Geminicoccus roseus DSM 18922: one gene and its partner. The protein of the gene in region 2 interacts with the protein of the main gene of each other region in a pairwise test. Links are inferred from orthologs where the notes say so. Each region holds a gene or a part of one and is shown on either strand. Other genes may lie near its edges. The genes, in order: nuoG and GEMRO_RS0116500.

Region 1 (12,307 bases), 600 kb from region 2 along the record:
TTCTTCTTGAACATATACTTGAAGGTGAGCGCAAAGCCGGAGACCAGCTCCTGCCAGAGGAACGTCCGAGCCGCCCGATCGAGTGCGGTCATGTCCTATCGATCCCCACATTCAACATCGCGATGCCGGTGGCCGATCTGGCCCACCGGCATCGCGTCATTCCGGCAAACGGTCGTCGTGACGGCGACCGGCATCAGTTCGGCAGCAGGTCGAATGCCACCAGGAAGCCCGAGGTGATCACCACCCAGATCAGCGAGAACGGCAGGAACACCTTCCAGCCCAGCCGCATCAGCTGGTCGTACCGGTAGCGCGGCAGCGTGGCGCGCGCCCAGATGAAGATGAACAGCATCAGGCAGATCTTGAGGATGAACCAGATCGGGCCCGGGATCCAGTTGAGGGGCGCCACGTCCAGCGGCGGCAGCCAGCCTCCCAGGAACAGGATCACCGCGATCGCGCTCATCAGGATCATGTTGGCGTATTCGCCAAGGAAGAACAGCGCGAACGCCATCGACGAGTATTCGACGTTGTAGCCGGTGACGAGGCTGGCCTCGTCCTCGGGAAGGTCGAACGGATGGCGGTTGGTCTCGGCCAGGATCGAGACGATGAACACCATGAACATCGGGAAGTGCGGGATGAAGTACCACAGGCCCGACTGCGCCAGCACGATCTCGCTCAGGTTCAGCGAGCCGGCCGTGATCAGCACGTTCACGATGATCAGGCCGATCGAGATCTCGTAGGAGACCATCTGCGCCGAACTCCGCAGTGCGCCCAGGAAGGCGTAGCGCGAGTTCGAGGCCCAGCCGGCCATGATGATGCCGTACACGCCCAGCGAGCTGACCGCGAGCAGGTACAGGACGCCGACATTGATGTTGGCGATCACCATGCCGAAGCCCAGCGGGATCACCGCCCAGCCGATCATGGCCAGGGTGAAGGTGATCATCGGCGCCAGGATGAAGACGACCTTGTTCGAGGTCGCCGGGATCACTGTTTCCTTGAGGAACAGCTTCGCCCCGTCGGCCAGCGGCTGCAGCAGGCCGAACGGCCCGGTGGTCATCGGCCCCTGGCGGAGCTGCATGGCGCCGATGACCTTGCGCTCGGCATAGGTGAGGTACGCCACGGCCACCAGCAGCGGCACCACGATCAGCAGGATCTGACCGACGATGATCAGGACGGCCAGGAGGCTGTCGAGGATGGGATCACCCATGGGTGCCGGTCGCCTTCATCGAGTGTTCCGCCAGTCGCAGCTCACTGCACTCCGACATCACGGCCGAAGCGCGGGCGATCGCGTTCGTCTGGTAGTAGTCGCCGACCGGCGTGGCGAACGGCGCCCGGTCGACCTCGCCATCCTGCCCGAAGGTCTCCCAGGCGGTCGGCACGATCACGTCCGGCACTTCCAGCACCGGCGCCAGCTCGACCATCCGGGCACGCACCGCGGAGAGCGAGTCCAGGGGCACGGTGCAGCCGAGCGCGTCGGACAAGGCGCGCAGGATCTTCCAGTCCTCGCGCGCCTCGCCGGGCGGCATGGTCGCGAGCTTGGCGCGCTGGGGCCGCCCCTCGGTGTTGACGTAGGTGCCGTGCTTTTCCGTCCAGGCAGCACCCGGAAGGATCACGTCGGCGCGCGGCGCCGAGCGGTCGCCATGATGGCCCTGATACACCACGAAGGTGTCGCCCAGGCCGCTCAGGTCCAGCTCGTCAGCGCCGATCAGGAACAGCACCTCGACGCCGCCGGCGATCATCGCGGTGACGTCCTGGCCGCCCTGCCCCGGGACGAGCCCGAGATCGAGGCCAGCAACCCGCGAGGCCGCCGTGTGCAGGACGTTGAAGCCGTTCCAGCCCTCGCCGATCGCGCCGAACTCCTCGGCGACCCGGCGTGCCAGGTCCAGCACCGCCAGGCCGTCCGGACGGGTCGTCACCGCATTGCCGACGATCACCATCGGGTTCTTGGCGGCCCGAAGCTGCTCGGCAAAGCCGATCTCGCCCGACAGCAGGTCGGACAGGGTCTGCGCCCCTGCCCCCAGGTCCTGGACCGGATAGGTCAGGTCGATGCCGGTCGCCCCGATCCGGCCCACCGGCAGGCGGATCTGCCGCCAGCGCTTGCGGATCCGGGCGTTCAGCACCGCCGCCTCATGGCGGGGATCGGTGCCGATCAGGAGGATCGCGTCGGCCTCCTCGATCCCGGCGATCGTGCTGTTGAACAGCCAGGAGCTGCGCGGGCCGTAGCCGAGCTTGCTGCCGTCCTGGCGGCAGTCGACGTGGGGCGTGCCCAGCGCCGCGGCCAGTTCCCGGACCAGCACCATCGTCTCGGCCTCGACCAGGTCGCCCACCACGAACCCGATCTTCTCCGGAGCCACCGAGCCGACCTTGGACGCCACCGCGTTCAGCGCCGAGCGCCAGTCGGTCGGCTGAAGCCGGCCCTCCTGCCGAACCATCGGCCGGTCGAGGCGGCGCTTCTTCAGGCCGTCATAGAGGAACCGCCCCTTGTCCGAGAGCCATTCCTCGTTGATCTCCTCGTGCAGCCGGGGAACGATCCGCATCACCTCGTTGCCGCGGACGTCGATGCGGATGTTGCAGCCGACCGCGTCGGAGACGTCGATCGATTCGGTCTTCTTCAGTTCCCAGGTGCGGGCCCGGTACTCGTACGGCTTGGAGTTCAGCGCGCCCACCGGGCACAGGTCGACGATGTTGCCCTGCAGCTCGGAGGTGAGCGAGGCCTCGACCCAGTTGGTGATCTCCATGTGCTCGCCGCGGCTCACCGCGCCGAGTTCCTCCACGCCCGCCACCTCGTCCAAGAAGCGGATGCAGCGCGTGCAGTGGATGCAGCGCGTCATGTGCGTGGAGACCAGCGGCCCCAGGTTCTTGTCCGGAACCGGGCGCTTGTTCTCGGCGAACCGCGAATGGTCCGGGCCGTAGAACAGCGTGATGTCCTGCAGGTCGCACTCGCCGCCCTGGTCGCAGATCGGGCAGTCGAGCGGGTGGTTGATGAGCAGGAGTTCCAGCACCCCGCGCCGCGCCTTGTGCACGGTCGGCGTGTCGGTCCTGATCACCATGTTGTCGGCCGCCGGCATCGCGCAGGACGCGATCGGCTTGGGCGACTTCTCCATCTCGACCAGGCACATCCGGCAATTGCCGGCGATGTTCAGCCGCGGGTGATAGCAGAAGACAGGAATCTCACGGCCGGCTGCCTCGCAGGCCTGCAGGACGGTCGAACCGGCCGGCACCTCTACTTCTACACCGTCGACGGTCAGCTTCGGCATACGCGCGTTCCGATCCCCGTCTTCAAGCCGCGAGTCGGCGGGCTTCGCCCTGCTCGCGGATGCGTCGTTCCAGTTCCGGCCGGAAATGCCGGATCAGCCCCTGCACCGGCCACGCCGCGGCATCGCCCAGGGCGCAGATGGTGTGGCCCTCGATTTCCTTGGTCACGTCCTGGAGCAGGTCGATGTCCTCCAGGCGGCACTCGCCCTTCACCATCCGCTCCATCATCCGCCACAGCCAGCCCGTACCTTCCCGGCACGGCGTGCACTGCCCGCAAGATTCATGCATGTAGAACTTCGAAAGCCGCGCGATGGCTTTCACCACATCGGTCGACTTGTCCATCACGATCACGCCGGCGGTACCCAGGCCGGAGGTGACCGCGCGGAGCGAATCGAAGTCCATCAGGATCGAATCGCAGGTGTCCTTGGGCAGCAGCGGGACCGAGGACCCGCCCGGGATCACCGCCAGCAGGTTGTTCCAGCCGCCGCGGACGCCGCCGGCATGCTTCTCCAGCAGGTCCTTCAGCGGGATGCCCATCTCCTCCTCGACCGTGCAGGGACGGTTCACGTGGCCGGAGATGCAGAAGATCTTGGTGCCGGTGTTGTTCGGCCGGCCGAGCGACGCGAACCACTCCCCGCCGCGCCGCAGGATGGTCGGCGTGACCGCGATCGTCTCGACATTGTTGATCGTGGTCGGCCGGCCATACAGGCCAACCATGGCCGGGAACGGCGGCTTCAGGCGCGGCTGGCCCTTCCGGCCTTCCAGCGCCTCCAGCAGGCCGGTCTCCTCGCCGCAGATATAGGCGCCCGCCCCGCGGTGGACATAGAGGTCGAACGACATGCCCGACCCGCAGCAATCCTTGCCCAGATAGCCGGCCTCGTAGGCCTCGGCGACCGCCCGCTCCAGCGCCTGCGCCTCACGCACGAATTCGCCGCGCACGAAGATGTAGCCGGCCGTGCAGCCCATGCCGGCGGCGGCGACCACGCAACCCTCGACCAGCTTGTGCGGGTCGTGGCGCAGGATCTCGCGATCCTTGCAGGTACCGGGCTCCGATTCGTCGGCGTTGACGACCAGGTAGACCGGCCCGTCCGACTGCTTGGGCATGAACGACCATTTCATGCCGGTCGGGAAACCGGCGCCGCCGCGGCCGCGCAGCCCGGACTTCTTGAGCTGGTCGACGATGGCCTCGCGGCCGAGCAGGATCAGGTCCTTGGTGTTGCTCCAGTCGCCTCGCGCCCGGGCACCGTCGATCCACGGCGAGTGCTCGCCATAGAGATTGGTGAAGATGCGGTCCTGGTCACGAAGCATCAGCTGCCTGCCTCTTCACTCGCCGCGCGTCCCTCCGCCGGAGCGGGCTTGGCCGTCTCGAACAGGGTCGTCTTGCCGCCGATCGGCATGGACGCCTGCCGACCGTTCTGCGGCCCGGGCGTGGGCGCCTCGCCGCGCTTCATCGCGGCCAGGAGCGCGCGGGTCTTGTCGTAGTCGAGGTCCTCGTAGAAGTCCTCGTCGACCCAGAGCACCGGCGCGTTCGCGCAGGCGCCCAGGCACTCGAACTCGCGCAGGAAGAAGCGGCCGTCCGGCGAACTCTCGCCGATGTCGCACTGCAGCTCGTCCTTCGCCGCGCGGACGATGTCGTCCGAGCCGCACAGCCAGCACGGCGTGGTCGTGCAGACACGTACCTGCACCGGCCCGACCGGGGTGGTGTTGTACATGTCGTAGAAGGTGGCGACTTCGTAGATCCGGATCCGGGCGACGCCCAGCAGGTCGGCCACGTGGTCCATCGCCGCCTTGGGCAGCCATCCGCCATGCTGCTCCTGCGCCAGCATCAGCAGCGGCAGGGTGGCGCTCTGGCGGCGGGCCTCCGGATACTTGGCCAGGATGTCCTTCACGACCGCCTGGTTCGCCTCGGAGAAGGCGAAGCTGTCGATCTCCGGCGCCATGGCGCCGTAGGGCCGGGTCACGAGCGACGGGCCGCTCATCGGTCGATCTCCCCGAACACGATGTCCATCGACGCGATGATCGCCACCACGTCGGCCAGCATGTGGCCCTTGCTCATGGCGTCCAGGGCCTGGAGATGCACGTAGCCCGGCGAGCGGATCTTGCACTTGTAGGGACGGTTGGTGCCGTCGCCGACCAGGTAGACCCCGAACTCGCCCTTGGCGCTCTCGACCGCGGCGTAGACCTCGCCGCTCGGCACGTGCACGCCCTCGGTGTAGAGCTTGAAGTGATGGATGAGCGCCTCCATCGAGCGCTTCATCTCGCCCCGGCGCGGCGGGGTGACCTTGGTGTCCGGCGACCGGACGGGACCCTCCGGCATCTCGCGCAGGCACTGCTTCATGATCTTCAGCGACTCGCGGATCTCGGCCATGCGCACGAGATAGCGGTCGTAGCAGTCGCCGTTCTTGCCGACCGGGATGTCGAAGTCCATCCGGTCGTAGACCTCGTAGGGCTGCGCCTTGCGCAGGTCCCAGGGCAGCCCGACCGCGCGGATCATCGGCCCGGAGAAGCCGTAGTCCAGGCACTGCTCGACCGTGAAGATGCCGATGTCGACGGTGCGCTGCTTGAAGATCCGGTTCTCGGTGAGGAGGTTGTCCATGTCGTCGATGACCTTGACGAACGTCTCGCACCACTCGGCGATCCGTTCGGCGAGGCCCGCCGGCATGTCGCGATTGACCCCGCCGAAGCGGAAGTAGTTCGCGTGCATCCGGGCGCCCGAAACCTCTTCGTAGAAGCCCATCAGCTTCTCGCGTTCCTCGAAGCCCCACAGCAGCGGGGTCATCGCCCCGACGTCGAGGGCCATCGTGGTGACGTTGAGCAAATGGTTCATGATCCGGGTGAGTTCCGAGAACAGCACACGGATGTACTGTGCCCGGATCGGCACCTCGACCTCGAGCAGCTTCTCGACCGCGAGCACGTAGGAGTGCTCCTGCATCATCATCGCGCAGTAATCGAGCCGGTCGAAATACGGGATGTTCTGCAGGTAGGGCCGGTACTCGATCAGCTTCTCGGTGCCGCGGTGCAGCAGGCCGATATGCGGGTCGGCGCGTTCGACGACCTCGCCGTCCATCTCGAGGACGAGCCGCAACACACCATGGGCCGCAGGATGCTGCGGGCCGAAGTTCATGGTGAAGTTGCGCATCTGGATCTCGGGCATCGGCCCAGGTCACTCCGTTCGGCGACAGGTCAGTGCGTTGCTTTCTCGTCGCCGGGGAGCGAGCCACTGCCCTCCCAGGGACTGAGGAAGTCGAAGTTGCGGAAGTCCTGGCGCAGCGTCACCGGCTCGTAGACCACGCGTTGCTGCTCCGGGTCGTAGCGCAGTTCCACATAGCCCGTCAGCGGGAAATCCTTGCGCAACGGATGCCCGTCGAAGCCGTAGTCGGTCAGGATCCGGCGCAGGTCGGGATGGTCGGCGAACAGGATCCCGTACATGTCCCAGGCCTCCCGCTCGAACCAGTTCGCGGTGGAGAACACCGAGACGACCGAGGGCACCGGGGTGAACTCGTCGGTCTCCAGCACCACGCGGATCCGCTGGTTATGCTTCATCGAGAGCAGGTGGTAGACCACCGTGAAGCGCTTCTCGCGGTCCGGCCGGTCCACGGCGGTGACATCGACCAGCACCTTGAACAGGCAGCCGGGCTCGTCGCGCAGGATCGTCAGCGTGTCGACGATCCGCCCGGTGCTGACCTCCAGCGTCAGCTCATCATAGGAGATGCGGGCGTCCTGGAGGCGGTCGCCGAGCAGCGAGGCGCAATGTCCCTTGAGCTGGTCGAGGGGATGGGCGGGAGCGGTGGTTTCTTCGGTCACGGACACCACCGCTCAGCGATCGATGGTGCCGCGGCGCCGGATCTTGCGCTGCAGTTGCAGGAGACCATAGAGCAGTGCCTCGGCCGTGGGCGGGCAGCCCGGAACGTAGATATCTACCGGTACGATCCGGTCGCAGCCGCGGACCACCGAATAAGAATAATGATAATAGCCGCCGCCGTTCGCGCAGCTGCCCATGGAGATGACGTAGCGCGGCTCCGCCATCTGATCGTAGACCTTGCGCAGGGCGGGGGCCATCTTATTGCACAGCGTGCCGGCGACGATCATCACGTCGGACTGGCGCGGGCTCGGCCGGAACACCATGCCGAAGCGGTCCAGGTCGTAGCGCGCGGCAGCGGCATGCATCATCTCGACGGCGCAGCAGGCGAGACCGAAGGTCATCGGCCACATCGAGCCGGAGCGCGCCCAGTTCACCAGGTCGCCGAGCTTGGTGACGATGAAGCCTTCGTCCTTCAGCGCTGTGTCGACCCGGGCGAACAGGTCGGCGGAAGCAGCCCCCGAGTGCGTGGCGGGCACGGTGCTCGCAGGCGCGTTGGTCACCGTGTTCAGTCCCATTCCAATGCCCCTTTCTTCCATTCGTACACGAAGCCGATGGTCAGGACGGCCAGGAACACCATCATCGACCAGAAGCCGAAGGCGCCAGTCTCACCCAGGGTGATCGCCCAGGGGAACAGGAAGGCGACCTCGAGATCGAAGATGATGAACAGGATGGCGACCAGGTAGAAGCGCACGTCGAACCGGCCGCGCGCATCCTCGAAGGGCTCGAACCCGCACTCGTAGGCGGACAGCTTCTCGCTGTCCGGCCGCTGGCGCGCGGTGAGCATCGAGGCGGCAATCATCACCAGGGAAAGACCCACGGCGATCGCGATGAAGATCAGGATCGGAAAGTATTCCGCCAGATAGCCTTGCATGCGCTCCACTCGTCCTTCGCCACGGCTCTTCGCACCGCAGCGCGGGCGGAACATAGTAGCGGCTTGTCGATCCGCCAAGCACGCAAGCGCGCGCCGACCTGACGCACTGTTCTGCAGTGCGGCGGTTCGAGCGGGCGTTGCTTGGAAGGGGTACGGGATGGCGAGGATGACGGGACTTGAACCCGCGACCTCCGGCGTGACAGGCCGGCACTCTAACCAACTGAGCTACATCCCCGTGCCGTGGCCGGGTGATTAAGGCCCAGCGCCGAAGGTGTCAACGCATAGACGGCAGATTTCTCATGTTTTCATCACGCTGCCGTCGCGCAGCGATCCGCGGCTTGAACTTCGGCACCGCCGCCCTTAGAGCGTGCAGGCATGCGGGTGTAGCTCAGTGGTAGAGCGCGACGCTTACACCGTCGATGTCGGGGGTTCGAAACCCTCCGCCCGCACCATCTCTCGCCCCCCTCGGGGCTGACCGAGGGACCCTTCCCCGCCCGGCAGGCTGTTCGCGCGACGACGGGGGTGCCAGGAGCCGCGGAGCACGGGCGCCCGGCACCGGCGTCGAGAACATGCCCGCCTGGAGCGACGGAATGATCAATCGGCTGCGACGCCTACTCGTGCGGGCCGGGCTGGCGCAGCCCCGACCGGTCGTGCTGCCCAGCAGGCCGGATCTTCCTCCCAATCCCGAGAACCGGGATGACCTCGCGCGGAAATACCTCGTGGAGGACCCGCGCGCCGGCGACGTCCCGCTGCTGGAACGTCGCTGGTACTATTCGATCGAGCATGCGCCGGGAGCCTGGACTGCCGGCATGAACTATGCGCCGACGGCGATGACGCGCAAGGCGCTGGCGGCGACGGCGGTCGAGGGGCGGTCCTGCCTCGACATCGGCTCGATGGACGGGCTCGTGCCGCTGCTCCTGGCAAGGCGCGGGGCCGGGCGGGTGGTGAGCTACGACCGGCTCGACTTCGGACAGAAGATGGCCTTCCTGCAGGACCGGCTCGGGGTTGCCTTCGAGTACCATTCCGGCATGTCGCTGCGCGCGTTCCGGGACCGCCACGTGGGCAGCAGCCCCTTGGACGTCGTCGTGTTCTCCGGGGTGCTCTACCACATGTTCGACCCGCTCGGCGGGCTCCTGCTCGCCCGGAGCATGGTACGGGACGGCGGCATCCTGATCATCGAGACCGGGGCCACCATCTCGGTGGAGAACGCGGCCTACTTCAACGGCGGAGCACGCTTCTACGAGGGAGACAATTTCTGGCTCCCGTCCCTGGCCAACCTCGACTACCTGCTCCGCTTCGCAAGGCTGGCGCCCCTGGAGGTCTTCCACCTCAATCAGACCGCCCGCACGGCCAAGGAACCGCCGATCTGCCGGGTCTGCGTCGCCTGCCGGGCCGTAGCGGCGCCGCCTGCCGCACCCGGCGACAATTGGATCAACCTGCCGCAGCAACTCGACTTCGCCGAGCTGATCGACTGGCGCGTCACCGCTGCCGCCGGCAGCGACGAGGTGCCCTACACTCCCGTGCAGGCGGACCTGCCGCGTGGCGAGGCCGGCACCGTCGACCTCTACCAGACGGTGCGCCGGCAGCCCGAGGGACCGCGCACGCCCGTGCGCCTGGCCCTGGCCGACACCTGGTAAGGCACGGCTGGCCGCAGGCTGTCCGTGTCGGAAACGAGCAGGGGCCCGTGGATTGCTCCACGGGCCCCTGCCCTTTCCTTCGGTGTCGACCGTCAGTTCGGACGGGCGCCGGTGCCGGACTTCTCGGCAACGGCCGCGATCGCTTCCGGCGACGGGACGTCCGGCAGCGGGTCGGGCAGGCGGACGAGCGCCCTTGCCAGCACCTCGTCCACCGTCGCCACCGGAACGATCTCCAGCTGCTTCTTCACGTTCTCCGGGATGTCCGCCAGGTCCTTCTCGTTGTCCTTGGGGATCAGCACCGTCTTCAGGCCGCCGCGCAGGGCTGCCAGAAGCTTCTCCTTCAGGCCGCCGATCGGCAGGACCCGGCCGCGCAGGGTCACCTCGCCGGTCATCGCCACGGCGGCGTGGACCGGGATCCGGGTCAGCACCGAGACGATCGAGGTCACCATCGCGATGCCGGCCGACGGGCCATCCTTGGGGGTGGCGCCTTCCGGGACGTGGATGTGGATGTCGATCTTCTCGAACAGGTCGGGCTGGATCCCCAGCGCGGGAGAACGATGGCGCACGTAGGAGCGAGCCGCCTGGATCGATTCCTGCATGACGTCGCCGAGCTTGCCGGTGATGGTCATCTTGCCCTTGCCGGGCACGGTGACCGCCTCGATCGTCAGCAGTTCGCCGCCCACCTCGGTCCAGGCGAGCCCGGTGGTGGCGCCGATCTGATCCTCCAGCTCCGCCTCGCCATAGCGGAACTTGCGCACACCCGCGTACTTCTCGATGTTCTCGGCCGAGATCCGCACCGAGGCGACGCCCTCCAGGACGATCTCCTTGGCGGACTTGCGCGCCAGGTTCGCGATCTCGCGCTCAAGGCTGCGGACGCCGGCCTCGCGGGTGTAGTAGCGCACCAGCGCGATGACGGCGTCGTCCTCCAGCTGCCACTCGCCCGGCTTCAGCCCGTTCTGCTCGGCCTGCTTGGTGATGAGGTGGCGCTTCGCGATCTCGAGCTTCTCGTCCTCGGTGTAGCCGGGGATCCGGATGATCTCCATGCGGTCCAGCAGCGGCTGCGGCATCCGCAGCGTGTTGGCCGTGCACACGAACATCACGTCGGACAGGTCGTAGTCGACCTCAAGATAGTGGTCGTTGAAGTTGACGTTCTGCTCCGGGTCCAGGACCTCGAGCAGCGCCGCCGACGGATCGCCGCGGAAGTCCGCGCCCATCTTGTCGATCTCATCCAGCATGAACAGCGGGTTGCTGGTCTTCGCCTTCTTCATGCTCTGGATGAGCTTGCCGGGCATCGAGCCGATATAGGTGCGCCGGTGGCCGCGGATCTCCGCCTCGTCACGCACCCCGCCCAGCGAGAAGCGCACGAAGTTGCGGCCGGTGGCCTTGGCCAGCGACTTGCCAAGCGAGGTCTTGCCGACGCCGGGAGGGCCGACCAGGCACAGGATGGGGCCGCGGATCTTGTCGACCCGATGCTGGACCGCGAGATACTCGACGATCCGGTCCTTGACCTTCTCCAGGCCGTAGTGATCGGCGTCGAGGATCTCCTGGGCGCGCCGGAGGTCCTTGTTGACCTTGGAGCGCTTCTTCCACGGGATGGACAGCATCCAGTCCAGGTAGTTCCGCACCACGGTCGCCTCGGCCGACATCGGGCTCATGGTCCGCAGCTTCTTCAGCTCGGTGAGCGCCTTGTCGCGGGCTTCCTTGGAGAGCTTGGTCTTCTTGATGCGATCCTCGAGCTCGGACGCCTCGTCGCGGCCGTCCTCCAGCTCGCCCAGCTCCTTCTGGATCGCCTTCATCTGCTCGTTGAGGTAGTACTCGCGCTGCGTCTTCTCCATCTGACGCTTCACGCGCGAGCGGATCCGCTTCTCCACCTGGAGAACCGAGATCTCCCCCTCCATGAACCCGTAAAGCTTCTCCAGCCGCTCGGCGAGCGACCGGGTCTCCAGCAGCTCCTGCTTGTCCGAAATCTTCAGCGCGAGATGCGCAGCGATCGTGTCGGCAAGCTTGGCCGGATCCTCGGTCTGGCTCAGAGAGACCATGACCTCGGGCGGGACCTTCTTGTTCAGCTTCACGTACTGCTCGAACTGTCCCACGACGGCGCGCGCGACGGCTTCCAGCTCGCGCGGTTCGGACGCATCGTCATCGATGGCATCGGCGCGAACCATGAAGAAGTTCGGGTTGTCCTCGAAACCGGTGACCTCCGCGCGCGCGACACCCTCGACCAGCACCTTCACGGTCCCGTCCGGCAGCTTGAGGAGCTGCAGCACGGAGCTGACGGTGCCGACCCGGTAGATGTCGTTCTTGCCGGGGTCGTCCTGACTGGCGTTCTTCTGAGCGACGAGCAGGATCTGCTTGTCGTCCTTCATCACCTCTTCGAGCGCCTTGATCGACTTTTCGCGCCCAACGAAGAGCGGCACGATCATGTGCGGGAAGACGACGATGTCGCGCAACGGCAGGACGGGATAAAGATTGCCTAGCGCTTGCTCGCTCATGGTACCTCGTCTCGGGGGCGAACGCGTCGCCCCATGCGATCACGACCAGAGACTTGGCTATAGCAGAGAGAGGTTTCAAGAACGTCAAACGGCCACGCGAACGTGGCCGTGACGTCAAAATCGATCCAAACCCGACGAGAAAATCACGATGCGGCAGCATCCTGGCGCTGTTCGGTATGCACTGTCAGCGGCT
Region 2 (16,658 bases):
CCGCGCTGCCACTTGACCGGCACCCCGCTGCAGGTGGTGTAGGCATAGGCCTGGGCGGCGGAAGCACCGAAGGTCATCAGCGGGACGATGGCAAGCGCGCCCAGCATGGACCGGCGCCAGGAAGCTGTCATGGTCGACATGGCGGATCTCCTCGGAACGGCGTCCCGAAGGGGGTGGCGAGGCAGGAGCTACGGGTTGGCCGGCTGGTTTCCGGGACCGGCCGGAACGTTGCCGGGCTCTTCCGAGGCAAGGGGCGCCTTGATCCCGCCGCCGCGCTCCCGCCCGGGCTCCTTCAGGGTCGAGGCGGCGAGGCCGGGCCGCTGTACGGGCTGCTGCATTGCGGCGCCGACCGGCACCGAATGGAGCGCCGCCTGGGCCTGGCGCGGGGCGCTCAGCGCCGCCTGCCGCGCCGCCTGCCGGATCGCTTGCACGAACTCGCCGTAGCTCACCGGCTCGTCCGCCTGGGTGGATGCCTGGGCCGCACTGGGCGCCGATAGCGCCGGGGATCCCGCCTGGCTGCCGCCCGAGCCGGCGGCGGAGCGGGCCGTGCCGGGTCCCGGGGCAGCCGGTGCCGCCGCCGGGTCGATGATCTCGGCCTCGAACGCGTGGCGCTGCTCCTTCTCGATCCGCCCGCCTTCCACCTCGAGCAGCCGGTTGCCGACGCTGTCGGCGACCACCCGCTGCCCGTCGTCCGGCACCACCTGGAACAGGCCCTGCTCCCAGCCGACCAGGGGGACGATCCGGGTGCCGTTGCCGGCCACGAAGGCGATCACCCGTTGCCCCGGCTGGAAGGACGGCGCGCCCACCAGCTTCAAGGTCTCCCCGCCGGCGGACCCGCCCATCAGCATGAGGGTGAAGCGGTCCTGGCCGTAGCTTCCGGCATGGACCCGCAGGTCGCCCAGCGTGACATAGGTGAAGATCCCGCCATCGCCGCTCGTCCCGGAGGTGACCGATGCCACCGTGCCCTCCACGACGCCATCCGCGCCGCGGACCAGCGCGTTCAGATCCAGATAGGGCAGTGTCGTCGCCTGCGCCTGCGCGGCCAGGAACAGACCACCCAGGAACGCCACAGTTCTCACCATAGGCATGGCTCCGGCCAGGCGATGCCGATCCTGCCGAGGCGGCAGGATGAGCTCGCTGCTTCAACGGCGGACAATGATGCCGGCCCTCGCGACGGAGGAGGCCGGGCCATCCCGGGGACAGCCTGTCTCGCCCGCAATCAAGATCACGAGGGCCGGCGAACAGAATAGCACACCAAGTGCCATTTCAGCAATATTATAGTATCGGTGTCTATTTATTCGAGATGTCGATCGAAATCAGATGTCGATCAAGATGGTTTGTGATGAGGCAATGTATGTGGCTGGTTCGTCTCTAAAGATGCCGTGCCGGATGGTGGTGGCCCGTCGTCTCGGAGGGGCCATGTCCGGTTGGGCGGTGTTGCTGAGACGTTTTTGGCCGGCCCTTCCCGGATTGCGCCCTGGCGATCGGCCTGCGCGCCTTGCGCCATTGCGGCGAAGACGGCTTCGGCCGCTGTTTCATCATCCGGGGGCCGCGGAAACGGCCCACACCGCGGATCGGTGGCCGCCGCCTCGGGATCAGGAGCCGCGGGCGGAGAGGCGTGGCCCAGCTGGCCGGCCGGGGGCGGCGCGGCTGGCCTGCCACGAGCCTGCCGCGGCCAGCGCCGCGGCGGCGAGGCCGGCCGCCAGCACCCACCAGGCCGGGCGGATGCTGTAGGCGAACTCGAGATTGGCACCGAGCACCGCGCCCATCGGAGCGCCGCGGTAGAGCCCGTACCAAAGCGCCTCGATCCCGGCGCAGAGCAGCGCCGACGCAACCGCCAGGCTCGCCAGCCGCCAGGGCGCCGGCTGCCAGCGGCGCACCATCAGGCGGTAGCCCATCAGAAACAGGAAGAACCCGGTCAGCAGCACCGGCTCGGTGACGTCGACCTTGGACTGAATGAAGAAATGCACCAGGCCCAGCACCGCCAGCACGTAGACCGAGCGGTGCAGCGTCTGCCACCGGCGGCCCATCCGGCGGACCATGGCGTCGGTGGAGGTGACGCCCAGCGCCGCCAGGCCCAGCAGCGCCACGAAGCCGATGGTCAGGTAGAAGCGCAGCACGATCTCGGAGGCGACCTTCACCAGGTCGAACTGCTGGTCGACCACGTAGAGCGCCAGGTGCGCCAGCGCGTAGGCCAGCGCCGCCACGCCCACCATCCGCCGCACCAGCATCAGCCTGGGCCAGTTCAGGAGGCGGCGCAGCGGCGAGATGCACAAGGAGGCCAGCAGGAGGCGGATCGCCCAGCTGCCGGTCTGGTGGATCGCTTCCTCCAGCGGGCGCGGCTGCAGGCCCGTGGTGGCCCACAGCCAGATCACCCAGAGGGCGGGCAGGGCCACCAGTGCCAGGCAGGTAGCCTTGAGGGGGGAGAACCGCCCGGCCCGGTCGAGCCAGGGCAGCTTTTGGGAGAAGGATCGCTCGGCCATGCGCTCCATTACGCCCGATCGGGCCATCCGGTTTCAACATCCGTCAGCGCGCCGCCCAGACCAGGCCGCGGCGGAGGATGGTCTGCATCTGCGGGACGGCAAACTCCGAGGCGGCGTGCCCGAGCGAGGAGTAGAACACCCGGCCCCGGTCGTAGCGGTGCTTCCAGACCACCGGCATGACCACCCCGTCGATCCAGGAGGCGTGCTCGCCGGTGAACCTGGTGGTGGCGAGGACTTCCACCGCCGGGTCGACATGCAGGTAGTACTGCTCGGAGTGGTAGTCGAAGTCCTCGATGCCGGCCATGACCGGGTCGTCGGGTCGGGTGACGTTGACGCGGTAGTCGATGATGTTGCCCGGATGGGCGACCCACTGGCCGCCGCACATGAACTGGTAGGCGGGGGCCTGGCGGAACGCGTCGGCCATCCCGCCATGGTAGCCGCCAAGACCCACGCCGCCGGCGATCGCCCGGCACAAATTGTCGAGTTCCTCCTTCTCGATGGTCGACATGCTGCAGATCGGCACGATCAGGTCGAGATCGTGGAGGCCGGGGTCGGCGAAGGCACGGGTGGTGTCCTCGATCGACACCTCGAACCCTTCCTCCTGCAGCATCGCGCCCACGATCTCCGCACCCTTGTCCGGCTCGTGCCCGGCCCAGCCGCCCCAGACCACCAGCGCCCGCTTCCTGTTGCTCGCCATCCTGCCTCTCCTGTTCAGCCGGGCCCGCCGATCGAAGGCCTCCGGCGTCTCCAACGGCGACAGCATGGATGCCTGGGGGCTCGGGGTCATGCCCCCGCTGACATCGAGTTCATCCCGGGCGGGCTGGCGGCCGGCGCGGTCGAGGGCTGGCGCCGTCGCCGAGGGGGCGATTGCCTGCGGCACCGCCCTGGCACATGTTCCTGGAAGGGCAGGGCCAATAGGCGGAGGAACAGGTGGCAGCGAATGCTTTGGAGGCACGGCGCCAGGCGGCGCTGGCGCGGGAAAAGATCCGCCGCTACGACATCGTCAGCATCGTCCTGCATTGGCTGACCGTGCTGCTGGTGCTGGTCCAGATCGTTGCCGGGCTGGTGATGACCGACCTGGAGCGCGGCACGACCCAGGACGTCCTCTACTATACCCACAAGTCCGTGGGCATCGCCGTGCTGCTGGTGGTGCTGCTGCGGCTGCTCTGGCGGATCGGCCATCCCTGGCCGCCTTTGCCGCCGGACACGCCCAGCGCCCAGGCGGGACTGGCGCGGCTCAACCACCTGCTGCTCTACGTGATGCTGCTGGTGATGCCGATCAGCGGGTTCGTGTTCACCGCGGCCGGCGGCTATCCGGTGCCGTTCTTCGGGCTGGTCGACCTGACCGGCGTGATCGCGAAGAACCCGGACCTGGCCAAGACCGCGCAGTGGGTGCACCTCAGTGCACAGTGGGTCGTCTACGCCCTGGTGGCGCTGCACGTCCTGGGCGCGCTCTACCATCTGGTGGTGCGCAAGGACGGGGTGTTCCAGCGGATGTGGCCGTAACGGGCAAGGCGGGGGCGACCCCCGCGGGTCAGGCGGCCCGGGTCGGGGCTTCGCCGGCCAGGAGCCGCACCGCCGCCAGGGCCACCGGGTCCAGGCCTTCGCCGCCGGCCTCGACATGGGCGGCGATCGCCTGGCGCATCCGCGGGTCCCAGAACGAGCGGATATGGTCCGCGGTGGCGCGGGCGGCCTGATCGCCCGGCTGGGTGGCGAAGAAGGTGGCGATCTGGTTGGCCATCTTCACCAGACGGTTCTGGTCCATCACAGGGTGATCCGCTGCTCGTGGGTGTAGACGTTGAATCCGGACGGCCTGGCGAAGCCGATCAGGGTCAGGCCGGCGGCGTCGGCCAGTTCCACCGCCAGGGTGGTGGGTGCGGAGATCGCCACCACCACCGGGAAACCCGCCAGCGCCGCCTTCTGCACCATCTCGGTGCTGCAGCGGCTGGTGAGCAGCAGGAAGCCGTCGGCGGCCAGCAAACCCGCCCTGGCCATCGCCCCGGTCAGCTTGTCCAGGGCGTTGTGCCGGCCGACATCCTCGCGCAGCAGCACGACCCGGCCGTCGCGGTCGGCAAAGGCCGCGGCATGGGCGGCGCCGGTCTGGTGGTTGACCGCCTGGTGCTCGGGCAGGGCGGCCAGGGCCTGTTGGACGACCGACCCCGGAATGGAGGGGGAGGGCGGCAGCGCCGGCAGGGCGCGCAGGGCGCGCTCGATGCTGAGGATGCCGCACATGCCGCACGACGTGCCGGCGGTGACGTTGCGTCGCCTGTCCAGCAGCGCGTCCATCCGCCGTGCCGGGATGGTCAGCCGGATCTCGACGCCCAGCACCACGTCCTCGACCGTGATCGCGGAGATCTCCTGGGCATCCGCGACGATCCCCTCGGCGAGCGTGAAGCCGACCGCGAAATCCTCCAGATGCTCCGGGGTGGTCATCATCACGGCGAAGGAATCGCCGTTATAGACCAGGGCGGTGGCGCACTCGCCGGCGATGGTCTCGATCCGCTCGACGAACCGGCCGTCCTGGTAGCGGCGCACCGCCCGCGAGGGCGCGACCGGGTGGCCGCGCCGGCGCCGGCGGGCGGTCGGCTCCAGGACCGGTTCGCTCACTCGGCGGCCACCGCCGCGATCTTGCGGGTGCTCTCGCGGAACTCCTCGTAGTCCTCCTGCCAGCGCGACGGGTGGTTGGTCAGGCGCACCTCCACCGCGGTCACCTTGTATTCCGGACAGTTGGTCGCCCAGTCGGAATTGTCGGTGGTCACCACGTTGGCGCCGGAGAGCGGGTGGTGGAAGGTGGTGTAGACCACGCCCGGCTGCATCCGCTCGGAGATCTTCGCGGTGAGCGCGGTGTCGCCGGCGCGGCTGGCCAGCAGCACCTGGTCGCCGTCCACGATGCCGCGCTGCTCGGCGTCGTGCGGGTGGATCTCCAGCACGTCCTGGTCGTGCCAGGCGACGTTGGCGGTGCGCCGGGTCTGCGCGCCGACATTGTACTGGCTGAGGATCCGGCCGGTGGTGAGCAGGAGCGGGAAGCGCGGGCCGGTGCGCTCGTCGGTGGGCACGTAGGCGGTGACCACGAACTTGCCCTTGCCCCGGGCGAAGCCGTTCACGTGCATGGTCGGCGTGCCTTCCGGCGCCGCGTCGTTGCAGGGCCACTGCACCGAGCCCATCGCGTCGAGCTTCTCGTAGGTGACGCCGGCAAAGCCCGGGGTCAGCGCCGCGATCTCGGCCATGATCTCGGAAGGATGCTGGTAGGGCATCGGGTAGCCCAGCGCCTCGGAGAGGGCGACCGTCACTTCCCAGTCGGCCTTGCCGGCGACCGGCGGGATCGCCTTGCGCACCCTGGAGATCCGCCGCTCGGCATTGGTGAAGGTGCCGTCCTTCTCCAGGAAGGAGGAGCCCGGCAGGAACACATGGGCGTAGTTGGCGGTCTCGTTCAGGAAGATGTCCTGGATGACCACGCATTCCATGGCGGCCAGCGCCGCGGTGACGTGCTGGGTGTTCGGGTCGCTCTGCGCGATGTCCTCGCCCTGGATGTAGATGCCCTTGAACGAGCCCTCCACCGCGGCATCCAGCATGTTGGGAATGCGCAGGCCCGGCTCGTCGTCCAGGGTCACCCCCCACGCCGTGTCGAACATCTGCCGGGTCGTGGCGTCGGAGATGTGGCGGTAGCCGGACAGTTCGTGCGGGAACGAGCCCATGTCGCAGGCACCCTGCACGTTGTTCTGGCCGCGCAGCGGGTTCACGCCGACGCCAGGCCGGCCGAGATTGCCGGTCGCCATGGCAAGGTTGGCCATGCCCATTACCATGGTCGAGCCCTGGCTGTGCTCGGTGACGCCCAGCCCGTAATAGATCGCCCCGTTGCCGCCCATGGCGTAGAGGCGGGCGGCGGCGCGCACGGTCTGCGCCGGCACCCCGGTCATCGCCTCGGTGGCTTCCGGGCTGTTCTCCGGGCGCTCGATGAATTCCCGCCAGACCGCGAAATCGACCGGGTCGCAGCGCTCGGCGACGAACGCCTCGTCGATCATGCCCTCGGTGGCGATCACATGCGCGATCGCGTTGATGATCGCGACGTTGGTGCCCGGGCGCAGCTGCAGGTGGTGCTCCGCCTCGACATGCGGCATCCGCACCAGGTCGATCCGGCGCGGGTCGATCACGATCAGCCTGGCGCCCTCGCGCAGGCGCTTCTTCATGCGCGAGGCGAACACCGGGTGGCCGTCGGTCGGGTTGGCGCCGATCACCAGGATCACGTCGCTCTGGAGGACCGAATCGAAGTCCTGGGTGCCGGCCGAGGTGCCGAACGCGGTCTTCAGGCCATAGCCGGTCGGCGAGTGGCAGACCCGGGCGCAGGTGTCGACGTTGTTGTTGCCGAACGCGGCGCGGATCAGCTTCTGGACGAGGAAGGTCTCCTCGTTGGTGCAGCGTGACGAGGTGATGCCGCCCACCGCGTTGCGGCCGTGCTTGGCCTGGATGCGCTTGAACTCGGACGCCGCGTGGTTGATCGCGGTTTCCCAAGAGACCTCCTGCCAGGGCTCGTGGATCGAGGCGCGGATCATCGGCTTGGTGATCCGGTCGCGATGGGTGGTGTAGCCCCAGGCGAACCGGCCCTTGACGCAGGAATGGCCATGGTTGGCCTTGCCGTCTTTATGCGGCGTCATCCGCACCACGCGGTTGCCCTGCATCTCCGCCTTGAACGAGCAGCCGACCCCGCAATAGGCGCAGGTGGTGACCACGCTGCGGTCGGGCAGGCCGTGCTCGATGACGCTCTTCTCCATCAGCGTCGCAGTTGGGCAGGCGTCGACGCAGGCGCCGCAGGACACGCACTCGCTGTCCAAGAACGCCTCGTTGGCGCTGGCGGCCACGGTGGAACCGAAGCCGCGGCCCTGGATGGTCAGCGCGAAGGTGCCCTGGACCTCCTCGCAGGCGCGCACGCAGCGCGAGCAGACGATGCACTTGGAGGGGTCGAAGGTGAAGTAGGGGTTGCTCTGGTCCTTGGCGGCGCCGAGATGGTTGGCCCCGTCATAGCCGTAGCGGACCTCGCGCAGGCCGACCGCACCCGCCATGTCCTGCAGCTCGCAGTCGCCGTTGGCGGCACAAGTCAGGCAGTCCAGCGGATGGTCGGAGATGTAGAGCTCCATCACGCCGCGGCGCAGCTTGGCCAGCCGGTCGTTCTGGGTCGCCACCTTCATGCCGGGCTCGACCAGGGTCGTGCAGGAGGCGGGCGTGCCCTTGCGGCCCTCGATCTCGACCAGGCACAAGCGGCAGGAGCCGAACGATTCCAGCGTGTCGGTGGCGCACAGCTTGGGCACCGACACCCCAGCGATGGCGGCCGCGCGCATCACCGTGGTGCCCATCGGCACCAGGACTTCCTTGCCGTCGATCTCCAGGCTGACCAGCTCGCCGGTCGCTGCCGGGGTGCCGAGATCCTGTTCCTTGATGAGGCTCATGATGTCGGTCCTTACTCGGCGGCCTGCGCCAGGGGCGCGCGGTCGAAGTCTTCGGGGAAGTGGGTGAGCGCGCTCAGCACCGGCATGGGCGTGAGGCCGCCCAGGGCGCAAAGCGAGCCGTCCCGCATCAGCTCGGTCAGGTCCTGGAGCAGGGTGATCTGGTTGACCACGTCCTCCCCGGCGATGATCCGGTCCAGCACCTCGACCCCGCGGGTCGAGCCCACCCGGCAGGGCGTGCACTTGCCGCAGGACTCGATGGCGCAGAACTCCATGGCGAAGCGCGCCTGCTTCGCCAGGTCGACGCTGTCGTCGAACACCACGATCCCGCCATGGCCGATCATCCCGCCCTTGGCGGCGAACGCCTCGTACTCGAAAGGCGTGTCGAACAGATGGGTCGGCCAGTAGGCGCCAAGCGGGCCGCCGACCTGCACGGCGCGGATCGGCCGGCCGGTGCGGGTGCCGCCGCCCAGGCCCTCGACGATGTCGCCGAGCGTCAGGCCGAAGGCGCGCTCGATCAGGCCGCCATGCGCGACGTTGCCGGCCAGCTGGATCGGCATGGTGCCGCGCGAGCGGCCGATCCCGAACTCCTGGTAGAAGGCCGAACCCATCGCCAGGATGGTCGGCACGGCGGCCAGGGAAAGGAGGTTGTTGATGATGGTGGGCTTGCCGAACAGGCCCTCGATTGCCGGGAGCGGCGGCTTCTTGCGCACCGTGCCGCGCTTGCCCTCCAGGCTCTCCAGGAGCGAGGTTTCCTCGCCGCAGATATAGGCGCCGGCACCAAGGCGCGCTTCCAGGTGGAAGGCACGGCCGCTACCCAGCACGTCGCCGCCCAGGATCCCGGCTTCCTCGGCGATCCGGATCGCCTCAGAAAAGGTCTTGAAGGCGTGCGGGTATTCGGAGCGGATGTAGACGAAGCCCTTGGTGGCGTTCACCGCGAGGCCGGCGATCGCCATGCCCTCGATCAGGAGGTACGGGTCGCCCTCCATGATCATCCGGTCGGCAAACGTGCCGCTGTCGCCCTCGTCGGCGTTGCAGACGATGTAGCGCTGCTCGGCTGGTGCCGCGGCCGCCGTGCGCCACTTGATCCCGGTCGGAAAGCCAGCACCACCACGGCCGCGCAGGCCGGACTTCGTCACCTCCTCGACGATGGCGGCGGGGTCCATCTGCAGGGCGGCAGTGAGCCCGACCAGGCCGCCATGGGCGCGGTAATCGTCCAGGGACAGCGGGGCGGTGATGCCGCAGCGGGCAAAGGTCAGGCGCTGCTGGCAGGTCAGCCAGGGAAGGTCGGCGACGATGCCTTTAGCGAGCGGGTGGCTGCCGCCCTGAAGGAAGCCGGCGTCGAACAGGCCGGGCACGTCGGAGGCGGCGACCGGGCCGTAGCCGACCCGGCCCTGCGGCAGCTCGACCTCGACCAGCGGCTCCAGCCAGAACATGCCCCGGCTGCCGTTGCGCACGATCTCGATCTCGCAGCCGCGCGCCAGCGCCTCGGCGCGGATCGCCGAAACCACCCGCCCGGCGCCCACCGCCAGGGCGGCGGCATCCTGCGGAACGAAGACGCGGATCGCGGTCATGCCCGTGCCTCCCTTGCCAGCGCCGCAGCGCCTGGCGGGTCGAGCCGGCCATGCACCTCGCCGTCCACCAGGGCCGCGGGTGCGGTGGCGCACAGGCCCAGGCAATAGACCGGCTCCAGCGTCACCCGGCCGTCCGGGGTGGTCTGGCCCAGGCGGATGCCGAGCGCCGTTTCCATGGATTCCAGGATCCCGTCCGAGCCCATCGACTGGCAGGCTTCCGCCCGGCAGACCTTGATGACGTGCTGGCCGGCCGGGTGGTGGCGGAAGTCGTGGTAGAAGCTGGCCACGCCATGCACGTCGGCGCGGGACAGGTTCAGGACGTCGGCGATCACCGGGATCGCCCGCTCGTCGACAAAGCCGAACCGGTCGACCAGCGCGTGGAGGATCGGCAGGAGCGGTCCCTCCAGCGGCTTCAGCTCCAGGGCGATGGTGCGGACGAGGTCCGCGTCGAAATCCAGATACCGACGCTGCGTGGTCAACCCGGCCGCCTCCCAAAGCGGTCAACGATGTCGACTGATTCTATCTACCTGCGCATGCCAATGATCAAACGGGATAATTCGATGGCCTGATCGAGAATGTCGATCATGGTTGTGCAGCTACTCGATCACGTCCTGAAGGCGCAACGCGGATGTCGCTTTTTCGAGAGCGGCCACCAGCGGGGGCACCGGGGTCTGGTCGCGGAACACCAGGCCGATCTCATGGCTGGGCGAAGGCTCGACCAGAGGCAGGGCGATCATCCCGGCGGGCGTGCCGGATACCCACAGGAAGCTGTGCGGCAGGACGCTGGACCAGGCCCCGGTGCGCATCTGCGAATAAAGCGCCATCACCGAGTTGGTTTCCAGGCGCGGCTCGGGCCGAAGGCCGAGCTCGGTGAAGATGCCGTTCAGGATCCGCCGGTTCTGCATGTCCGGGGTGAGCAGGCACAACGGCACCGCCGCGGTCTCCGCCCAGCGCACCTCGCTGCGGCCCGCGAAGGGCCCGTCCGCCGGCGTCACCAGCAGGTAGCGCTCGCGGTAGAGCGGGATGGCGCGCATCCCGTGCAGGGGCTCGTTGTCCAGGTAGGTGAGGCCCGCCTCGAAGCGGAACTCGTCCAGGCCGCGCTGGATCTCCACCGAGGTGCGCGAGGTGACGGTCAGGCGCACGCCCGGATAGGCTTCCAGCAAGGGCGTGGTGACCAAGCCCACGATCGGCAGCGCCATCGGGATGGCGCCGATGCGCAGATGGCCGGTCAGGCCGCGGCGCAGCGCGCTCAGGTCCTGGTCCAGGGCGTCGCGTTCGGAGAGCATCCGGCGCGCCCAGTCCAGCAGCACCCGGCCCTCGGGCGTAAAGTCGCGAAAGCGGCGGTCGCGCTCCACCAACGGTGCGCCGACCTCCTCCTCCAGCTGGCGGATCGCGGCGGACAGGGTCGACTGGGTGATGTTGCAGGCCGCCGCGGCCCGGCCGAAATGGAGCTCGCGGCCGAGCGCTGCGAAATAGGCCAGATGGCGGATCTGCATCGACAACCGGTCCGGCGAGCCGAGGCACCGGGTGATGCCTTGGGCGGCCCGCCCGGCTGCCAGGATGCGGCGTCCGGCGGATCGGGGCAAGGCGGCGGCCGGGAGATCGTGACTTGGCGGCCGCGCCTGCGCATGATCCCGGGCCATCCCGATCAAACGGAGACGAAGCTTGGCCGCCGAACTGCAGATCCACGAGCGGATCCTCGCCGACCTGCAGGACGGCGTCCTGACCCTGGACCTGGAAGGCCGGCTGATCACCCTCAACCCGGCCGCTGCCCGCCTGCTCGACCTGGTGCCCGCCGAGGTGACCGGGCAGACCTATGCCGAGGTGTTCCTGCTCGACGAGGCGTTCGAGCCGCTGAACGAGGTGCTGCTGCAGGCCCTCTACGAGCCGGCGGTGACCCATGAGCGGGAAGTGGTGCTGAGCCTGCCGGCCGGGATCCGCGACCTGATGGTGCGCACCACGCTCTTGCGCGGCGAGGCCGAGGATCCGGGCGGGGTCATCGTGCTGCTGGCCGACATCTCCGGCGAGCGCAAGCGGCGCAAGCTCAAGCGCCTGTTCGGCTCCTATATCGACCCGCGCATCGTCGAGCGGCTGATCGACCAGGCCGACCAGATCGACGAGGGCAGCCGGCAGACCGCCACCATCGCGTTCTTGGACCTGCAGGGCTTCACCCGCCTGGCCGAGCGGCTGGCGCCGTCCGACATCGTCGCTTTCCTGAACGCCTACCTGGAGGAGATGTCGGCGCCGATCGGGGCCAACCAGGGGGTCACCGACAAGTATATCGGCGACGGGATCATGGCGTTCTGGTCGCCGGTGTTCGCGCCGGCCGGCGATCCGGCGGTGCTGGCCTGCCGGGCGGCCCTGGCGCAGCGCGCCAAGCTGCCGGACCTGCGCGAACGCATCCGCCGGGAGTTCAAGGTCCTGGCCGAGGCCGAGGCGATCGAGATCCGCTGCGGGATCGCCACCGGCGAGGTGATCGCCGGCAGCCTGGGGCCGCAGCAGGCGCGCACCTACACGGTGATCGGCGACGCAGTGAACCTGGCCGCCCGGCTGGAGGCCGCCAACAAGCGGCTGGGCACGCGGATCCTGGTCTCGGAAGCCACCCACGCGCAGGCGGCCGACCGGTTCGCCTTCCGGCCGCACGGCACCATCGAGCTGCCTGGGCGCGCCCGGACCGAGACGGTGTTCGAGCTGCTGGACGAACGCTGACCGGCGGGAGCCGGGTCGGAGCGGTCAGGCCGCCCGGATGTCCTCGTCCACCTGGGCCTCGGCCAAGGGCAGGGTGAACCAGAACCGGGTGCCGCCGTCGGCCACGTCCTCGTAGCCGATGGTCCCGCCATGCTTCTCCACCAGGGCCTTGGCGATGGAGAGGCCGAGGCCCGCGCCACCCAGGCGGCGGATGTCGGTGGCATCGGCCTGGGCGAAGCGCTGGAAGATCCGGGGGCGGAACGCCAGCGGCACCCCGGTTCCCTGGTCCCGGACGCCGACCCGCACAAACCTCTCCACCACCTCCAGGGTGATGTCGACCGTGGCGCCGCGAGGGGAGAACTTCGCGGCATTCGACAGGAGGCTGGCCATCACCCGCGCGAGCAGGCCGGCGTCACCGTTGACCGGCAGCGGCAGGTCGGGAGGGTGCAGGAAGCGGACAGCAACCTGGTGCTGCAGGGCGACCCCCTGGATGCTTTCGATCGCCCGCTCGACCATGGAGCGGGCGTCGAAGCGCCCCAGGCTCAGCTCCATGCGCCCCATGTCGATCTTCTCGATGTCCAGGATGTCGTTGATGAGGCTCGCCAGCAGCTCGCTGTTCTTGTGGGCAAGCTGGAGGAAGGCTTTCATCGGCTCCGGAGGAGTGCCGGTGGCCCCGCCCATCACCAGGCCGAGCGAGCCGCAGATCGAGGTGAGCGGCGTGCGCAGCTCGTGGCTGACGGTGGAGATGAACTCGTTCTTCAGCCGGTCCAGCCGGTGCCGCTCGGTGACGTCGCGGATGGCGCTGGAGACCAGCAGCTCGTCGCCGGTCTGCAGGGGGTTGAGGCTGATCTCGATCGGGAACTCGGAGCCGTCCCGCCGCTGGCCGAACAGGTTCAGGACGCCGGTGCCGAGCGGGCGGACCCGGGACTGGGCGAAGAAGCCCTGGCGGAGCTTGGGGTGCGCCGCCCGGAAGCGCTCGGGCAGGAGGACCTCGATGGTCTCGCCCAGGAGCTCGCTGCGGTCGAAGCCGAACAGGATCTCGGCCTGCGAGTTCACCAGGACGATCCGGCCCTCCTGGTCGACGATCACCATGGCGTCGGGGGCCGCCTCCAGCAGCATCCGGAACTTCTGCTCCGCCTTCTTCTGGGCGGTGATGTCGCGGATCGAGCCGACGGTGAGCTGCTCCTGGTCGAGGTCCAGGCTGCCCAGGCTGACCTGGACCGGAAACCCGGATCCGTCCGCGCGCCGGCCCTGCTGCTCCTGGCCGTCCAGGGCCTCGCCGGCCGCCGGCGCCGCGCCGACCAGATCGTGGAAGTGCGGCAGCAGCAGGTCGATCCGGCGGCCCAGCAGTTCGTCCTGGGCATAGCCGAACAGGCGGACCATGTGCCGGTTGGTGTGGACGATGTGGCCGGTGGCGTTGACCACCACCACCGCGTCCGGGATCGCGTCGAGCAGGCCGTGGAACCGGTTCCCGAGCAGCCGGGCGTCGCGCTGCACCTTGATCCCGGTTACGTCCTTCACCACGATGGCGACCTGCCGGCCCGAAGGCCCCTCGCTCGGGAGCGGGGTGGCGGTGACGTCGACATGGATGAGGCGCCCGTCCTTGCGCCGCCGGATCGCGTCGTAGGTGCCGCCCCCGGACTCGATGATGTTCAGGACCCGCCGACGTTCCTCGCGGGAGATCTGGAGCAGGACTCCAAGATCCTGGCCGACCGCCTCGGCCGCCTCGTAACCGAACGCGCGGGCCGCCCCAGCGTTCCAGAATATTATCTTGTAATTCGCGGTGACGACGATCACCGGGTCTTGGATATGTCCGGAAATAATCGTGTCGATCTGAACAGCTTCACGATCGTCGATCTGGTCCATGCCGTTCTCGTCCGCGACCCCCGCGAACAGGACGTAGCGACTTCGATCCTGACAAGCCATCCAGAAAATGTCTAAATGAGTCTGATGTCACAGCCTGTGTCGCATCGCCCGCGCACCCTTGGGCGGTGGCGGTGGCGGTGGCGGGAGGTTGGCGCTCGGACGTGCCTGTCGGGGAGAGGGGGAGGCCCGCCCATCGGCGGGACGGGCCTTAGGAACGGCGTCAGTCGTCCAGGAACTCGTCGCGGCGCGGCGTGAACACGTCCAGGAGCGCGCCGGCCTCCACCGCCACGCAGCCATGCACCGCGTCGGAAGGCACGTGGTAGATGTCGCCTTCCTGCAGGCGCTTGGTCTCGCCCGCGATGGTGACGTCGAACACGCCCCGCTCGACCACGCTGACCTGGGTATGCGGGTGCTGGTGCATGGCGCCGACCGCACCTTTCTCGAAGGCGACACGCACCGTCATCATCGCCGGGTCGTGGCTCAGGATCTGGCGGCGGACGCCGGGAGCGACGTCGCGCCAGGGGGCATCGGCGGTGGTGGCGAACAGGGGCATGGGCGAAGGTCCTCGGGCGATGGGAAGGTTCGGGCAGGAGGCCCGGCCGGCTGCCGCTGTCAATGGAACAGGCTCGGCAGCCACAGGGACAAAGCGGGGATGTAGGTCACCAGCAGGAGCACCAGGACCGAGGCGAAGTAGAACGGCCAGATCGTGCGCACCGCCTGCCAGATCGGGATCTTGGCGACCGCGCAGCCCACGAACAGGACCGAGCCCACCGGCGGGGTGCAAAGGCCGATGCCGAGATTGAGCACCAGGACGGCGCCGAAATGGACCGGGTCCATGCCGTAGGCGGTCACCACCGGCAAAAAGATCGGGGTGGTGATCACGATCAGCGGCGACATGTCCATGAAGGTGCCGAGGAACAGGAGGATCAGGTTCAGCAGCAGCAGGATGACGATCGGGTTCTCCGAGATCGTCTTCATGAACGCGATCATGCCGGCCGGGACGCGCAGGTAGGCCAGCAGCCAGCCGAACGCGGCGGCAGCGCCGATCACCAGCAGGACCATGGCGGTGGTGCGCACCGCACCCAGCGTCGCCGCCGTGAAATCCGCCCAGGACATCGAGCGATAGACCAGCACGGTGACGAACAGGGCGTAGACGATCGCGATGCAGGAGCTTTCCGAGGCGGTGAACACGCCCGAGCGCACCCCGCCGAAGATGATCGCGATCAGCAGGATGCCCGGGATCGCCGTGACCGCCAGACGCAAAATCATCGTGAGCCCGGGGAAAGGCTCGGTGGGGTAGCCGCGCTTCTTCGCCACGAACCAGGCAGCGATCATCAGCGCCGCGGCCAGCATCAGGCCGGGCACGATCCCGGCGGTGAACAGGTCGGCGATCGAGATCGTGCCGCCCGCCGAGATCGAGTAGATGATCATGTTGTGGGACGGCGGGATCAGAAGGGCGATCACCGCGCTGGTGACGGTGATGTTGACCGCGTAGTCGACGTCGTAGCCGCGCTCTTTCATCTGCGGGATCATCAGCCCCCCGATCGCCGAGGCGTCGGCCACCGCCGAGCCGGAGATCCCGCCGAACAGGGTCGAGGCGGCGATGTTGACCTGGCCCAGGCCCCCGCGCAGGTGGCCCACGATCGAGCCGGCCAGGCGCACCAGCCGGTCGGCGATCCCGCCGCGCACCATCAGGTCGCCCGCATAAATGAAGAACGGGATCGCCATCAGCGCGAAGCTGGACACGCCCGAGGTCAGGCGCTGGAACACGATGAGCGGCGGCATGCCGATGTAGAACACGGTCGCGAACGAGGCGACCCCTAGGCAGAACGCGACCGGCGTGCCGATCAGCAGCAGGACGACGAACGTCCCGAACAGGATCAGGAGTTCCATGCCGCCTCCTCGGGGCGCGCGTCGTGGACGCTGGGATGGACCGGCGCCATGCCGGCCAGGCGGCGGACCAGCTTTTCCAGCCCGAACAGGGCGATCAGCAGGCCGCCCGCCACGATCGACACGTATTCGACGGTGCCGGGCAGGCGCAGCACCGGGATGGTGGCGCTCCAGGTGCCGGCGGCGAGCTGGGTGCCGAAGTAGGTCATGCCCGCGCCGAACACGATCACCGCGAGGTCGCTGGCCAGGCGCATGACGCCGGCGACCGGCGCCGGCACCGCGCCGACCAGCACGTCGAAGCCCAGATGGGTATCCTCGCGCACGCCGGCGGCGGCACCCAGGAAGATGAACCAGCCCATCAGCAGGAGCGAGACCTGCTCGGTCCAGCTGGGCGAGCTGTTGAGGACATAGCGGCCGAACACCTGCCAGGCGGTGGCGGCGGTCATGGCGACCAGGCCGATGCCGGCGATCCACAAGGCCGCGGTCGACAGGAGATGGAGCAGGCCGGCTAGGCGATGCAGGGCGGAGCGCACGTGGGCGTGACCCTTGGCGGATGTCGGTGGGATCGAAGTGGCCCGCCGCCCGACCGGGCGGCGGGCCGGGCGACTACTCGACCGCCTGGATGCGCTCCACCAGGTCCTTGAGCTCGGGCGTGTTGGCGAACTCCTCGTAGACCGGACCCATCGCGTCGACGAAGGGCTGCTTGTCGACCTCGATCA

What was found.
Region 1: the proteins of GEMRO_RS0116500 (region 2) and nuoG interact in binary tests that used the Escherichia coli proteins (3 or more experiments, as listed by UniProt). The link is inferred for Geminicoccus roseus DSM 18922 from one-to-one orthologs.

The regions. Positions count from the first base shown.
Region 1 is NZ_KE386572.1:3,877,245-3,889,551, reverse strand. What follows is about bases 726-3,644. They hold nuoG (NADH-quinone oxidoreductase subunit NuoG), read right to left. Parts: upstream 3,255-3,644; coding sequence 1,197-3,254; downstream 726-1,196. Other genes in these bases: nuoF (NADH-quinone oxidoreductase subunit NuoF), read right to left, coding at 3,277-3,644; nuoH (NADH-quinone oxidoreductase subunit NuoH), read right to left, coding at 726-1,204. Also shown: NADH-quinone oxidoreductase subunit NuoI, read right to left, coding at 1-92; more of nuoH, read right to left, coding at 194-725; more of nuoF, read right to left, coding at 3,645-4,560; NADH-quinone oxidoreductase subunit NuoE, read right to left, coding at 4,560-5,231; GEMRO_RS0119325 (NADH-quinone oxidoreductase subunit D), read right to left, coding at 5,228-6,391; GEMRO_RS0119320 (NADH-quinone oxidoreductase subunit C), read right to left, coding at 6,436-7,056; GEMRO_RS0119315 (NuoB/complex I 20 kDa subunit family protein), read right to left, coding at 7,069-7,629; GEMRO_RS0119310 (NADH-quinone oxidoreductase subunit A), read right to left, coding at 7,620-7,985; GEMRO_RS0119295 (class I SAM-dependent methyltransferase), read left to right, coding at 8,576-9,622; lon (endopeptidase La), read right to left, coding at 9,715-12,114; ATP-dependent Clp protease ATP-binding subunit ClpX, read right to left, coding at 12,258-12,307. UniProt on the Escherichia coli protein: NDH-1 shuttles electrons from NADH, via FMN and iron-sulfur (Fe-S) centers, to quinones in the respiratory chain. The immediate electron acceptor for the enzyme in this species is believed to be ubiquinone.
Region 2 is NZ_KE386572.1:3,275,839-3,292,496, forward strand. The notes cover bases 8,223-11,156. They hold GEMRO_RS0116500 (formate dehydrogenase subunit gamma), read right to left. Parts: upstream 9,954-11,156; coding sequence 9,492-9,953; downstream 8,223-9,491. Other genes in these bases: GEMRO_RS0116495 (formate dehydrogenase beta subunit), read right to left, coding at 8,223-9,495; GEMRO_RS30105 (LysR family transcriptional regulator), read right to left, coding at 10,092-10,991. Outside these bases: GEMRO_RS0116455 (matrixin family metalloprotease), read right to left, coding at 1-140; GEMRO_RS0116460 (hypothetical protein), read right to left, coding at 189-1,082; GEMRO_RS0116465 (protein-methionine-sulfoxide reductase heme-binding subunit MsrQ), read right to left, coding at 1,596-2,483; GEMRO_RS0116470 (ThuA domain-containing protein), read right to left, coding at 2,527-3,180; GEMRO_RS0116475 (cytochrome b), read left to right, coding at 3,414-3,989; GEMRO_RS0116480 (formate dehydrogenase subunit delta), read right to left, coding at 4,018-4,248; formate dehydrogenase accessory sulfurtransferase FdhD, read right to left, coding at 4,248-5,075; fdhF (formate dehydrogenase subunit alpha), read right to left, coding at 5,087-7,924; more of GEMRO_RS0116495, read right to left, coding at 7,936-8,222; GEMRO_RS30110 (adenylate/guanylate cyclase domain-containing protein), read left to right, coding at 11,161-12,204; GEMRO_RS30115 (PAS domain-containing sensor histidine kinase), read right to left, coding at 12,229-14,049; GEMRO_RS0116520 (cupin domain-containing protein), read right to left, coding at 14,270-14,602; GEMRO_RS0116525 (TRAP transporter large permease), read right to left, coding at 14,662-15,942; GEMRO_RS0116530 (TRAP transporter small permease), read right to left, coding at 15,930-16,472; GEMRO_RS0116535 (TRAP transporter substrate-binding protein), read right to left, coding at 16,546-16,658. UniProt on the Escherichia coli protein: NDH-1 shuttles electrons from NADH, via FMN and iron-sulfur (Fe-S) centers, to quinones in the respiratory chain. The immediate electron acceptor for the enzyme in this species is believed to be ubiquinone.